3 linked regions of the Aquabacterium sp. OR-4 genome follow. The protein of the gene in region 3 interacts with the protein of the main gene of each other region in a pairwise test. Links are inferred from orthologs where the notes say so. Each region holds a gene or a part of one and is shown on either strand. Other genes may lie near its edges.

Region 1 (3,967 bases), 140 kb from region 3 along the record:
CCTGCCAGTTCAGCCGACCGTCGGCGTGGCGGCTGAGCGTGAGCTGCGGGTCGTCGATGCGCAGCGTGCCCAGCGCCACGCGGCGCGCCAGCGGCTGCACGTCGCGCAGCTCCAGCGCCAGCTGCGTCCAGCCGGCCAGGGCGGCACCGTCGCGGGCCTGCAGCGCCAGATCGTCCAGGCGCAGCCCGCCGCGCAGCTGCACCCGCGGCGGGCCCTGCGCGGCCTGGCTGAAATCGATGCTCAGCCGGGTGGACAGGCGCCCGCGCGCCACCCGCAGCGCCAGCGCGGGCGGCTGGTAGACCAGCCAGGGTGCCAGGTCGAGGCCGTCGAAGCCGATGTCCAGAGTGGCCTGGCGGGTCTGCGCAAAAGGCAGCGCCTTGCCGCCGCTGTCGATGGTGGTGCCGTCGATGCGCAGGCGCAGCCGTGGCTCGGTGTGCACGGCCACATCGGCCGGCAGGTTCGACAGGAAGGGCAGGCCCAGCGACAGCGCCTCGATGCGGTGGCGGCGGCCGGCGGGCCGGTCGTCGAGCGTGATCTCGCCGTCGTCGAGCTGCAGGTTGTAGATCGCAAAGCGGGCCGGCGCGGCCGCGGGTGGTTGATTGGGCGCCGGCGTGGCCAGGCGCTGCAGCAGGTCGTCGATGTCGCTGCGGCCCGCAGCGGTGCGGGCCAGGCGCAGGCGCAGCGATTGCAGCTGCAGCGATTGCAGCACCGGCGCGCGGTGGCGCAGCGAGCTGGGGGCCACGGTGATCGCCAGGCGCCCCAGTTCAAGCTGCGGCAGCGCCGCGTCGGCCCCGCCGGCGCCCGAACCCGGCGCGTGGCCGATGCGCAGCTGCTCGATGCTCAGCGCCAGTTGCCAGGGCCGAACCTGCACCGCGCCCACGCTGACCGGGCGGCCCAGGGCCGCGCCCAGGCGCAGCGGCAGCTCGTGGCGCAGCAGGGCCGACAGCGCCGGCGGCAGCGCCCAGGTGATCAGCGCGGCCAGCAGCAGCAGCACGCCCGCGGCCAGCACCAGGCGCCGCGGCCAGCGGCGCGGCCGTGGCGGTGGCGGTGGCGCTGGCGCTAGCGATGAGGCGGCGCTGGCCTGGGCGGAACCGGCCGGCGCGGCGGTGGCAGCGGTGGCGTCAGGCCCGGCAGTCATCGTGGCGCGACAGCGGGCGCAGGGGCGATCAACAAGGCCGGCGGGCGATGCGGGGTTGCGGGCTCAGCCGGCCGGCGGCACCGGCGGCGGCGCGTCGGCGTCGGCGTCGGCGTCGGCCTCGGTGTCCGGGGCGGCGCTGGCGGGCACCCGGTAGCGCTCGCTGGCCCAGGCGCCCAGGTCACCCAGGCGGCAGCGCTCGCTGCAGAACGGGCGCCAGCGGTTGCCGGGCGCAAACACCGCCGGCTGGCCGCAGGCCGGGCAGGGCACGTGGCGGATGCCGGCCTGGGTGGCGTCGCGGTTCATGCGCACAGGGTCAGCTCGAGCGGCGCATCGGCGCCGGCCGGGCGCAGCCGGCCGTCGCCGTCCACCCGCATCAGCCGCACCGACACCATCAGGCGGTGGCCGGTGATCTCGGGCACCAGGCCGCTGTCGCCGTCGATGCGCAGGCGCAGCAGCTGGTAGCTGCGGCCCTGCGGCAGGCTTTGCTGGAACTGGCCGGCGGTGCTGGCCACCATATGCGGCACACCGCTTTCGCGCAGCAGCTGCAGCAGCAGCTGCAGGGCGCCGGCCAGCGGCGCCAGCGTGTTCACCCAGCCCAGCAGGTCCTGGCGGCGGCGCCCGGCATCGAGCTGCTGCCAGGCGTAGTAGGCCGGCAGGTCGAACTCGCAGGTGCCGCCGGGAATGCTGATGCGGCTCTTGACGCTGGTCAGCCACTCGTTGCCGGCCAGCGCCTGGCCGGCCTTGCCGGTCTGGGCATTGAGCTGCTCGAAGGCCTGGTCGAGCCGGGCGATCAGCGATTCAAGCGCCTGGCCCTGCACCTGCGGGTTGTCGCGCAGGCTGCCCAGGTGGCTGCGGTGGCGGTCGAGGTCTTTCAGCAGATCGGACTTGAGGTCCGAGCGCGAGGCCACCTCGACGATCTCGAACAAGGACACCAGCGCGAAATGGTGGTCCACCGGCGCGTCGCGAACGATCAGCTGGCCCAGGCGGTCGAACAGGTGTTCGAGGCGCAGCATGGTGCGCATGCTCTCGTTGAACGGGTACTCGTACAGGACCAAGGCCGGGTTCCTCATGTGCCCCGGGTGCCGGGGCCATCTGCCCGGGATTGTTCCACAGCGTGGTGCCATGGCGCCGCACGGTTTGCGCCGGCCCGGCCGTGTCTTGCCGGTGTTAGGTGGCCGTTGGCGGGCTGTGCGCGGCCCCGGCCGGCGGCAGCCAGCGCTGCCACAGCGCATCCACCTCGGCCTGCAGCGCGGCCAGCGAGAGGCCGTCGTTCAGGATCACGGCGTCGGCGATGGCGCGGCGGGCCTCGCGCGTGGCCTGCAGCGCGATGACGTGCCGCACCTGGGCCGCGGGCCAGCCCGAGCGCTGCATCACCCGCTGCACCTGGGTGTCGGCACTGCAGTCGACCACCAGGATGCGGTCGCAGCGGCTGCGCCAGTGCGCCGACTCGGTGAGCAGCGGCACGTCGTAGACGATGGCCGGGCAGCCGGCGGCCTGCGCGGCGGCGGCCTGGCGGCGGGTCTCGTCGCCGATCATCGGGTGCAGCACGGCCTCGAGCCGCTGCCTGGCCTCGGGATCGGCCAGCATGCGCTGGCGCATGGCCGCGCGGTCGAGTGCGCCGGTGGCATCGGCCACCGTGTCGCCAAAGGCCGCGCGCAAGGCCGGCATCGCGGCGCCGCCGGCGGCCGTGAGCGCGTGCGCAATGGCATCGGTGTCGACCAGCGTCGCCCCCAGCGCCACCAGGCGCGCGGCTACCGTGCTCTTGCCGCTGCCGATGCCGCCGGTCAGGCCGATGGCCAGCGGCCGGCCTGCCGCGGCGCTCAGGCCACCGGCCACAGGGCGCCCAGCTGCGCGCCGAAGAACAGCGCCGCCACGCCGCCGCCGGCCAGGTAGGGGCCGAACGGGATCGGCACCTCGCGGCGGTGGCCACGAAAGCCGATCATGAACAGCCCCACCGCCGCCCCCACCGCGCTGGACAGCAGGATGATCGCCGGCAGCGCCTGCCAGCCCAGCAGCGCGCCCAGCCCGGCCAGCAGCTTGAAATCGCCCTCGGCCATGCCCTGGCGGCCCCGCAGCAGCCGATAGCTGGTGGCCACGAACCACAGCGAGAAATAGCCGAAGAACAGGCCCAGCGCCGAGTCGGCCAGGCTCACCGGAATCCAGCCCTGCCAGGCCGCCACCAGGCCCAGGCCGGCCAGCGGCAGGGTGAGCTCGTCGGGCAGCAGCGTGGTGTCGAAGTCGATCAGCGCCGCCGCCAGCAGCAAGGCGATGGCGGCGCAGTACACCAGCGCCATGGCGCCGCTGCCGGCATGCCAGGCGGCGGCGGCGAACAGCAGGCCGGTGAGCGCCTCCACCGCCGGGTAGCGTGCCGAGATGCGCGTGCCGCAGGCCGAGCACTTGGCGCGCAGCCGCAGCCACGACAGCAGCGGGATGTTCTCGTGCCAGGCGATGGCGTGGCCGCAGGCCGGGCAGCGCGAGCGCGGCTTCGACAGGCTGAGCTCGGGCAACGCCTCGAGCTCCTGGCCCAGCAGCTGGGCCTGGGCGGCCAGCGCCGCGCGCCGTGCCGGCGTGCTGCCCGGCAGCACGCGGGCCATGGCGGCATCGTCTTGCAGGTAGCCGGCGGCATCGGCCAGCCATTCGCGCTCCAGCCGCTGCGGCTTGCGGTGCACCACCACGTTCAGGAAGCTGCCGATGCACAGGCCCAGCAGGCCCAGGGCCCAGGGCGAGAGCAGCCAGCTCAGGGCGGGATCGCTCATGTCGGACGGACAACGGCGCCAAAGGCGCTTCGGGGGGGGATCAAACCACCGCACCGATCTTGAAGATCGGCAG
Region 2 (3,965 bases), on a different replicon or contig from region 3:
CGCCAGCCAGGGCACGGGCCGGCGCCACGGCGCCCATTCGGACCAGGCCGACCAGGTCGACCAGGCGCCCCAGGCCAGACCATGGCCGCGCTCGGGCATCGGCGTGTTCAGGCCTTCGTCCACGCGCTCCAGGCGGCTGGCCACTGCGCCGGGCATGCGCGCCAGCACCGGCGCTGCATCGGCCTTGAGTGCGCGGCACACGGTCTGGGCCAGCGCGCGGGCAAAGGTCAGGTCGGGCAGCTCGCCCAGGCGACCGGCCTCCAGCGCATCCAGCTTGGCCGGCGTGACCTTGATGGCCGTGGCCAGCGCGGCGATGTGCATGCCCTGCGCCTCGCGCAACTGGCGCAGCATGGCGCCGGCCGCCGCGGCATCGGCAGTCACGGCCTGAGCGGCATGGGCAGGCGACAAGCCCGGCGAGACAGAAGCTTCAGTCATCGAACTGCCCGCGCTCGTACAGCGCGGCTTCGGGCGATTGCGGATGGCGCGAGCGCAGCTGGTCGCCCAGGCGTCGCGCCGGCTGGATGCGGCCGGCCTTGTGCTCGATGCGTGCGGCCAGCCACAGGGTCTGGGCATTCACCAGCGCCGGGTTGTCGTTCAGACGCCCGACGTAAAAGCGCGCGCGCTCGAGCTCGCCACGCCGGTACAGCACCTCGGCCAGGTTGATGCCCACGGCCGGGTTGGCGGGGTCGAGCTCGTAGGCGCGCATCAGCGCGCCCTCGGCCTCGGTCCAGCGCGAATCGCGGCCAAAGCAGATGCCGCGCGCCAGCTGGGTGCGCGCCACATCGCGGTACTGCGGCTGGGCCAGGGCCTCGGCAAAACGCGCCTGAGCCTCGGCCTGGCGGTTCTGCTGGCAATAGAACCAGCCCTGGTTGTGCAGCAGGCCGCCGTCGCGCGGGTTGATCGCCAATGCGCGGCGATAGCTGTCTTCGGCCAACCGGCTCTCGCCCATGGCGCCGTAGATCAGCGCACGCAGGCCGTAGGCATCGGCCGACTGCGGGTTGATGGCAAGCGCCTGCTTGACCTCGTCCAGCGCGGTGTCGAGCTGGCCGCGACCGAAGTAGGCGCTGGCCAGTTCGAGCCGCACCTGCGCGCGGCGGTCGACATCGGTCTGGTCGGAGGCGGTGGCGATGGCGCGCGGCTCATCGGCCGGCAGGCGCTCCGGGCCGGCGGCACAGGCCGCCAGCAGCAGGCCAGCGGCCAGGACGACCCCCGCAGCGGCGGCGCGCATCATGGCGCGGCGGGCCCGGCCGCGGGCGGCGGCTTGGCCGCACCGGGCACCAGGCGCACCACCTGCACCTCCGGGCGGGTCAGGCGCTCGGCGGCGCGGGTGCGGTCCTGCACCTCGCCGGCCAACTGCCCGCAGGCGGCGGCAATGTCGTCGCCGCGGGTCTTGCGGATGGTGGTCACGATGCCGGCGTCCTGCAGTACCTGGGCAAAGGCCAGCACCCGCTCGCGCGGCGAGCGGTGCAGGCCCGAGGCCGGGAAGGGGTTGAACGGAATCAGGTTGAGCTTGCACGGCACGCGCGGCGCACCGGCACGGCCCTGCACCAGCGCGATCAGCTGCCGCGCCTGCTCGGGGGAATCGTTCACGCCGTCGAGCATGCAGTACTCGAAGGTGATGAAGTCGCGCGGCGCCGCCGCCAGATAGCCCTGGCAGGCCGCAAACAGCTCGGCCAGCGGGTACTTGCGGTTCAGCGGCACCAGCTGGTCGCGCAGCGCGTCGTCGGGCGCGTGCAGCGAGACGGCCAGCGCCACCGGGCAATCGGCCTTCAGGCGCTCGATCATGGGCACCACGCCCGAGGTCGACACGGTGACGCGCCGCCGCGACAGGCCGTAGCCATGGTCGTCGAGCATCACCTTCAGCGCGGGCACCAGCGCAGCGTAGTTCTGCAGCGGCTCGCCCATGCCCATCATCACCACGTTGGTGATGGCGCGTTCGCCAGCGGGCAGCTTGAGGCGCTGGCGCAGATGGTGCTCGGCAAACCACAGCTGGGCCAGGATCTCGCCCGTGCCAAGGTTGCGGCTGAAGCCCTGGTGGCCGGTGGAGCAGAAGCGGCAGCCCACGGCGCAACCGGCCTGCGAGCTGATGCACAGCGTGCCACGGTCGTCCTCGGGGATGAACACCGCCTCGACGGCATCGCCCGCGCCCACGTCGAACAGCCACTTGATCGTGCCGTCGGCCGAGGCCTGCTCGCTGGCCACCGGCAGCGGCCGCATGACGGCCGTGCCCTGCAGCTTGGTGCGCAGCGACTTGGCCAGATCACTCATCTGGTCGAAATCGCGCGCGCCCTTCTGGTGGATCCAGCGAAACAGCTGCACGGCGCGGAAGCGCTTCTCGCCCAGCGTCCCGCACCACGCCGTCAGCGCGTCGAGATCGAAGTCGAGCAGGTTGACCAGGCTCACGGTACAGAGCAGCGAGAAAGGCTACCCGATCCGCCAAGCACCGCAGCCCACCCAGCGGCCGCCGCGGAACCGGCTCCGCCGGGCCGCTGGCGGCGCCCCCTGGGGGGAGGCGCCGAAGGCGCTTCGGGGGGAGCCAAGCTCAGCGGCCAGCGTAGACGTTCATGCCGGGGAAGAAGAACGCCACTTCGACAGCGGCGGTTTCCGGGGCGTCCGAGCCGTGCACGGCATTGGCGTCGATCGAGTCGGCGAAGTCGGCACGGATGGTGCCCTTCTCGGCCTTCTTGGGGTCGGTGGCGCCCATCAGCTCACGGTTCTTGGCGATGGCGCCTTCACCTTCCAGCGCCTGGATCATCACCGGGCCCGAGACCATGAAGTCGACCAGGTCCTTGAAGAACGGACGGGCCTTGTGCACGGCGTAGAACTGTTCGGCTTCGCCACGCGACAGGTGCACCATCTTGGCGGCGATGACCTTCAGGCCGGCGCCTTCAAAGCGGGCGTAGATCTGGCCGATCACGTTCTTCGCGACGGCGTCAGGCTTGATGATCGAGAGGGTGCGTTCGATGGCCATGAAATGCTCCTGAATCAAGGACTTGAGGGTTAACCGCGCATTCTAGCGCGACGGGGTGAAAGCACCGGGTCAGCGGCGGCCGCGCTTGCGACCACCACCACCACCACCACCACCACCACCACCACCACCTCCACCTCCACCGCCGCCGCCGCGGTTGTCGTTCTGGAACTTGCGCACGAAGGCATCGGCGCCGATGTAGCCCACCGAGGTCTTCATCGGGTCGGGCTGGCCGCCGCCAGCACCACCACCACCGCCACCACCGCCGCCGCCCTTGCCCTTGCGGGCAAACGGGTTCTGCTTCTGCACGAAGCGCTTGTCGTAGGTCTGCTCCAGCGGGTTCGGGATCGGGCCGTCCTCGGCGTACTCGCGCTTGGGCTGGCGCGCCTCGCGGATGGCACGCTTGTCGAAGGTCTGGATCAGCGGGTTCGGGATGCGCGCAAACTCGTCCGACTCGCGGTCACGCGGCGGACGCTCGGCGCGATCACCCCGGTCGGCACGTTCTGCACGGTCGGGGCGCTCACGGCGCTCCTGCGGCCCGGCCGGCTGGCCCTGGCCCTGCTGGCCCTGCCCGCGCTGGCCGCCCTGCTTGGGGCCACGCTCCTGCGGCCGGTCGTTGCGCTCGCCGCGGTCCTGGCCGCGCTGCTTGCCACGCGGGCCGTCACCACGGCGGCCATCGCGTTCGCCGTCGCGCGGTGCTTCGCGGCCATCGCGGCCGTCACGCCCATCGCGACCGTCACGCCCATCGCGGCCCTCACGCCCATCGCGCCCGTCACGGCCACCGCGCACCGGCTCGCGGCCTCCCGCGGCACGGCGCAGCTCGGCCACCTCGGCCACGTTGAGCGCCACATGCACGCCACGCTTCAGGCCGCGCGGCAGCACCACGCAGCCGTAGCGGATGCGGATCAGCCGGCTGACCGCCAGGCCCACCTTGTCGAAGAGCTTGCGCACCTCGCGGTTGCGGCCTTCGTTGATGACCACGCGGTACCAGTGGTTC
Region 3 (3,774 bases):
GCGACAAGAAAGCAGCACAGCAAGGCACTTATGGCCAAGGAATACAAGGATCTGATCGTCGGCCTCGACATCGGCACCGCCAAGGTGATGGCGGTGGCCGCCGAGGTGCTGCCCGGTGGCGAGCTGCGCCTGGCCGGGCTGGGCATTGCGCCCTCGCATGGCCTCAAGCGCGGCGTGGTGGTCAACATCGACGCCACCGTGGCCAGCATCCAGCAGGCGCTGAAAGAGGCCGAGATGATGGCCGCCTGCAAGATCGAGCGCGTCTACACCGGCATCACCGGCAGCCACATCCGCGGGCAAAACAGCACCGGCATGGTCATCGTGCGCGACAACCGCGAGGTCACGCCGGTGGACGTGCACCGCGTGGTCGAGACCGCCAAGGCGATCAACATCCCGAACGATCAGCGCCTGCTGCTGGTGGAGCCGCAGGAGTTCGTGATCGACGGCCACGAGGTCAAGGAGCCGATCGGCATGAGCGGCTCGCGGCTCGAGGTCAAGGTGCACATCGTCACCGGCGCGCAAAGCGCGGCCGAGAACATCCTCAAGTGCGTGCGCCGCTGCGGCCTGGAGGTGGAGCGCCTGGTGCTCAACCCCAGCGCCAGCGCCGCCGCCGTGCTGACGGACGACGAGAAGAGTCTGGGCGTGGCCGTGGTCGACATCGGCGCCGGCACCACCGACGTGAGCATCTACACCGAGGGCTCGATCCGCCACACCGCGGTGATCCCCATCGCCGGCGACCTGATCACCAGCGACATCGCGATGGCGCTGCGCACACCCACCAAGGACGCCGAGGAGATCAAGGTCGAGTACGGCGTGGCCAAGCAACTGCTGGCCGACCCGGCCGAGGCGCTCGAGGTGCCCGGCCTGGGCGACCGCGCACCGCGCATGCTCAGCCGCCAGGCGCTGGCCGGCGTGATCGAGCCGCGCGTCGAAGAGATCTACTCGCTGGTGCACCAGGTCATCCGCGAATCGGGCTACGAAGAGCTGCTCAGCTCGGGCATCGTCATCACCGGCGGCTCCGCCGTGATGCCCGGCATGGTGGAGCTGGGTGAAGACATCTTCCTCAAGCCGGTGCGCAAGGGCGTGCCCACGTACCACGGTGCCCTGTTCGACATGGTGGCCAACCCCCGCTCGTCCACCGTGATGGGCTTGCTGGAAGAGGCCCGCATCGCCCGTGCACGCGGGCACAAGGTGGCGCAGCAGGCGGGGTCGGTGAAGACCATCGTCGGCCGCGCCAAGGACTGGTTTCTCGGCAATTTCTAACAGGGACGGTTCACGTCCCGAGACACGACCGCTTCGGCAGCGCCGAAGCAACCCAATCAACGGCAACTGCTTGACTAGACACAGGAGGTCTCCATGCCCATCGAAATGATCGAAGAATTCGACCAAGGTACCCGCATCAAGGTGGTGGGTGTGGGAGGCGGCGGCGGCAACGCCGTCGAGCACATGATCAGCCAGGGTGTGCAGGGCGTGGAGTTTGTGTGCGCCAACACCGACGCGCAGGCGCTCAACCGCAGCAGCGCGCACACCCTGATCCAGCTGGGCGACAACGGCCTGGGCGCCGGCGGCAAGCCCGACAAGGGCAAGGAGGCCGCGCACGAGGCCGAGGCCCGCGTGCGCACGGCGCTGGAAGGCGCGCACATGGTCTTCATCACCGCCGGCATGGGCGGCGGCACCGGCACCGGCGCCGCGCCGGTGGTGGCCAAGGTGGCCAAGGAGATGGGCATCCTGACCGTGGGCGTGGTGACCAAGCCCTTCGAGTTTGAAGGCCCGCGCCGCATGAAGCAGGCCGACTCGGGCACCAGCGAGCTCGAAGCCAACGTCGACAGCCTGATCGTGGTGCTCAACGAGAAGCTGCTCGAAGTGCTGGGCGACGACATCACGCAAGATCAGGCCTTTGCGCATGCCAACGATGTGCTGAAAAACGCCGTGGGCGGCATCAGCGACATCATCCACATGCACGGTCTGGTAAACGTCGACTTCGAAGACGTCAAGACCGTGATGAGCGAGCCCGGCAAGGCCATGATGGGCACGGCCACTGCCAGCGGCCCGGATCGCGCCAACAAGGCGGCTGACGCTGCCGTGGCCTGCCCGCTGCTGGAAGGCATCGACCTGTCGGGCGCCCGCGGCGTGCTGGTGCTGATTGCTGCCAGCAAGACCAACTTCCGCCTGAACGAAAGCAAGGCGGCGATGAACACCATCCGCCGCTATGCCGCCGATGACGCGCACATCATCTACGGCGCGGCCTATGACGACAGCCTGGGCGACCAGATGCGCGTGACCGTGATCGCCACCGGCCTGTGCCAGCGCAAGCCGCAGGCTGCACCGCTGACCGTGGTGCAGCCGGCCGCCGCGCTGCGCACCGGCACCGACAACCTGCCGATCCTGAACACCGTGGCGCAAATGGGCGGCCAGGGCCAGGGCCTGCCCGGCACCACCGCGCACGACTACAGCAACCTCAGCACGCCCAGCGTGTGGCGCTCGGCCCGCACCCAGGCCGCGGCCAAGGTGGAAGCCCTGTCGTCGAACGGCATGGACGAGATCGAGATCCCGGCCTTCCTGCGCAAGCAGGCGGATTGAGCCCGCGCGTGCAAGGCCGGATGGCCTTGCGCGACCGTGCGCCAGCTGAAGTTCGCAAGCCCCGCAGTGCGAGACGTCGCGCTGCGGGGCTTGGTGCTTGTGACGCGCCTCTGATGGTTTCGGGCGCGGTCTGGCCGCAAGGTCAGGTGTCAGTTGACGACCATCAGGTGACGCTCGAAACCCAGGCCGCTTACCGGTCGCTCGGCGTCAAGGTCGGCGCACTGCAGACGGTCATCTGCTTGAATTCGCCACGGATCGCGAAAGCTACCTCCGCGCCATTCAGTTGCCTCGACCCGTCGGCCGCCCGCGGCCCCGCCTTTGGCTCAGAGGCTGAGATCTTTTTGCCCGAGCTGGCACGAGATCCGCTTGAGGCGAAGGACGAACAAGACGGAAGTGAGCGGGTCGGGCGAAGGTGATCTGTTTGGTGAGGTGCCTGCAGGCCCGCAGCCGGAAGCTGCGAGGGCTGCTGGTCAGCGAGCAGGCGCGGCACGAATCCACGAACCCAACCGGCAGCAGTTGGAGTTGCGAGCGCTGGACTTGGAGGCGCTGCTGCCGCCGGAGCATCGGGCGCGCATGGTCTGGGCCTACGTTGAGCGCCAGGACCTGAGCGCGTTGCTGGCGGGCATCAAGGCCCGCGGTGCTGCACCCGGACGGCGGGCGACGGATCCGCGGGTGCTGTTCGCGCTGTGGCTGTATGCGACGCTCGAAGGCGTGGGCAGCGGGCGCGAGCTGGCGCGGCTGATGCAGGAGCACCACGCGTACCGCTGGATCTGTGGCAGCGTGCCGGTGAACTACCACCTGCTCAACGACTTTCGCAGCACCCAGGTGGCGCTGATGGACCGGCTGCTGACGGACAACGTGGCGGTGCTGGCCTCGGCGGGGCTGATCCGGCTGGTGCGGGTGGCGCAGGATGGCATGCGGGTGCGGGCCTCGGCGGGCGCGGCCCCGTTCAAGCGCCAGGGCACGTTGCGCGAGCACCAGGCCAAGGCCGGCGAGATGGTGCGCACGCTGCGCGAGGAGGCGCTCGCTGACCCCGGCGGGGCCAGCCGGCGCTCGCGTGCAGCGCGTGAGCGTGCCGCCGTCGAGCGCGAGCAGCGCTTGCAGCAAGCGCTGGCACGGCTGCCCGAACTGCAAGAGGCCAAGCGCCGCAATGGCCGCAGTGCCGACGAGGCCCGCGCCAGCACCACCGATGCG

What was found. Proteins that work in one complex are often made in the same cells at the same time.
Region 1: the proteins of ftsZ (region 3) and zapD interact in binary tests that used the Escherichia coli proteins (3 or more experiments, as listed by UniProt). The link is inferred for Aquabacterium sp. OR-4 from one-to-one orthologs.
Region 2: the proteins of ftsZ (region 3) and rlmN interact in binary tests that used the Escherichia coli proteins (3 or more experiments, as listed by UniProt). The link is inferred for Aquabacterium sp. OR-4 from one-to-one orthologs.

Annotation. Positions count from the first base shown.
Region 1 is NZ_JAOCQD020000002.1:1,606,571-1,610,537, reverse strand. What follows is about bases 316-3,291. They hold zapD (cell division protein ZapD), read right to left. Parts: upstream 2,194-3,291; coding sequence 1,438-2,193; downstream 316-1,437. Other genes in these bases: N4G63_RS19340 (prepilin peptidase), read right to left, coding at 2,959-3,291; coaE (dephospho-CoA kinase), read right to left, coding at 2,306-2,974; N4G63_RS19355 (DNA gyrase inhibitor YacG), read right to left, coding at 1,202-1,441; N4G63_RS19360 (DUF748 domain-containing protein), read right to left, coding at 316-1,138. Also shown: more of N4G63_RS19360, read right to left, coding at 1-315; more of N4G63_RS19340, read right to left, coding at 3,292-3,894; N4G63_RS19335 (type II secretion system F family protein), read right to left, coding at 3,935-3,967. UniProt on the Escherichia coli protein: Cell division factor that enhances FtsZ-ring assembly. Directly interacts with FtsZ and promotes bundling of FtsZ protofilaments, with a reduction in FtsZ GTPase activity.
Region 2 is NZ_JAOCQD020000001.1:2,258,960-2,262,924, forward strand. What follows is about bases 316-3,289. They hold rlmN (dual-specificity RNA methyltransferase RlmN), read right to left. Parts: upstream 2,404-3,289; coding sequence 1,228-2,403; downstream 316-1,227. Other genes in these bases: N4G63_RS09815 (helix-turn-helix domain-containing protein), read right to left, coding at 316-435; pilW (type IV pilus biogenesis/stability protein PilW), read right to left, coding at 428-1,231; ndk (nucleoside-diphosphate kinase), read right to left, coding at 2,543-2,971; N4G63_RS09835 (pseudouridine synthase), read right to left, coding at 3,041-3,289. Also shown: more of N4G63_RS09815, read right to left, coding at 1-315; more of N4G63_RS09835, read right to left, coding at 3,290-3,965.
Region 3 is NZ_JAOCQD020000002.1:1,466,561-1,470,334, reverse strand. Bases 686-3,468 are described here. They hold ftsZ (cell division protein FtsZ), read left to right. Parts: upstream 686-1,356; coding sequence 1,357-2,580; downstream 2,581-3,468. Other genes in these bases: N4G63_RS18690 (hypothetical protein), read left to right, coding at 2,727-2,996; ftsA (cell division protein FtsA), read left to right, coding at 686-1,263. In the rest of the region: more of ftsA, read left to right, coding at 31-685. UniProt on the Escherichia coli protein: Essential cell division protein that forms a contractile ring structure (Z ring) at the future cell division site. The regulation of the ring assembly controls the timing and the location of cell division.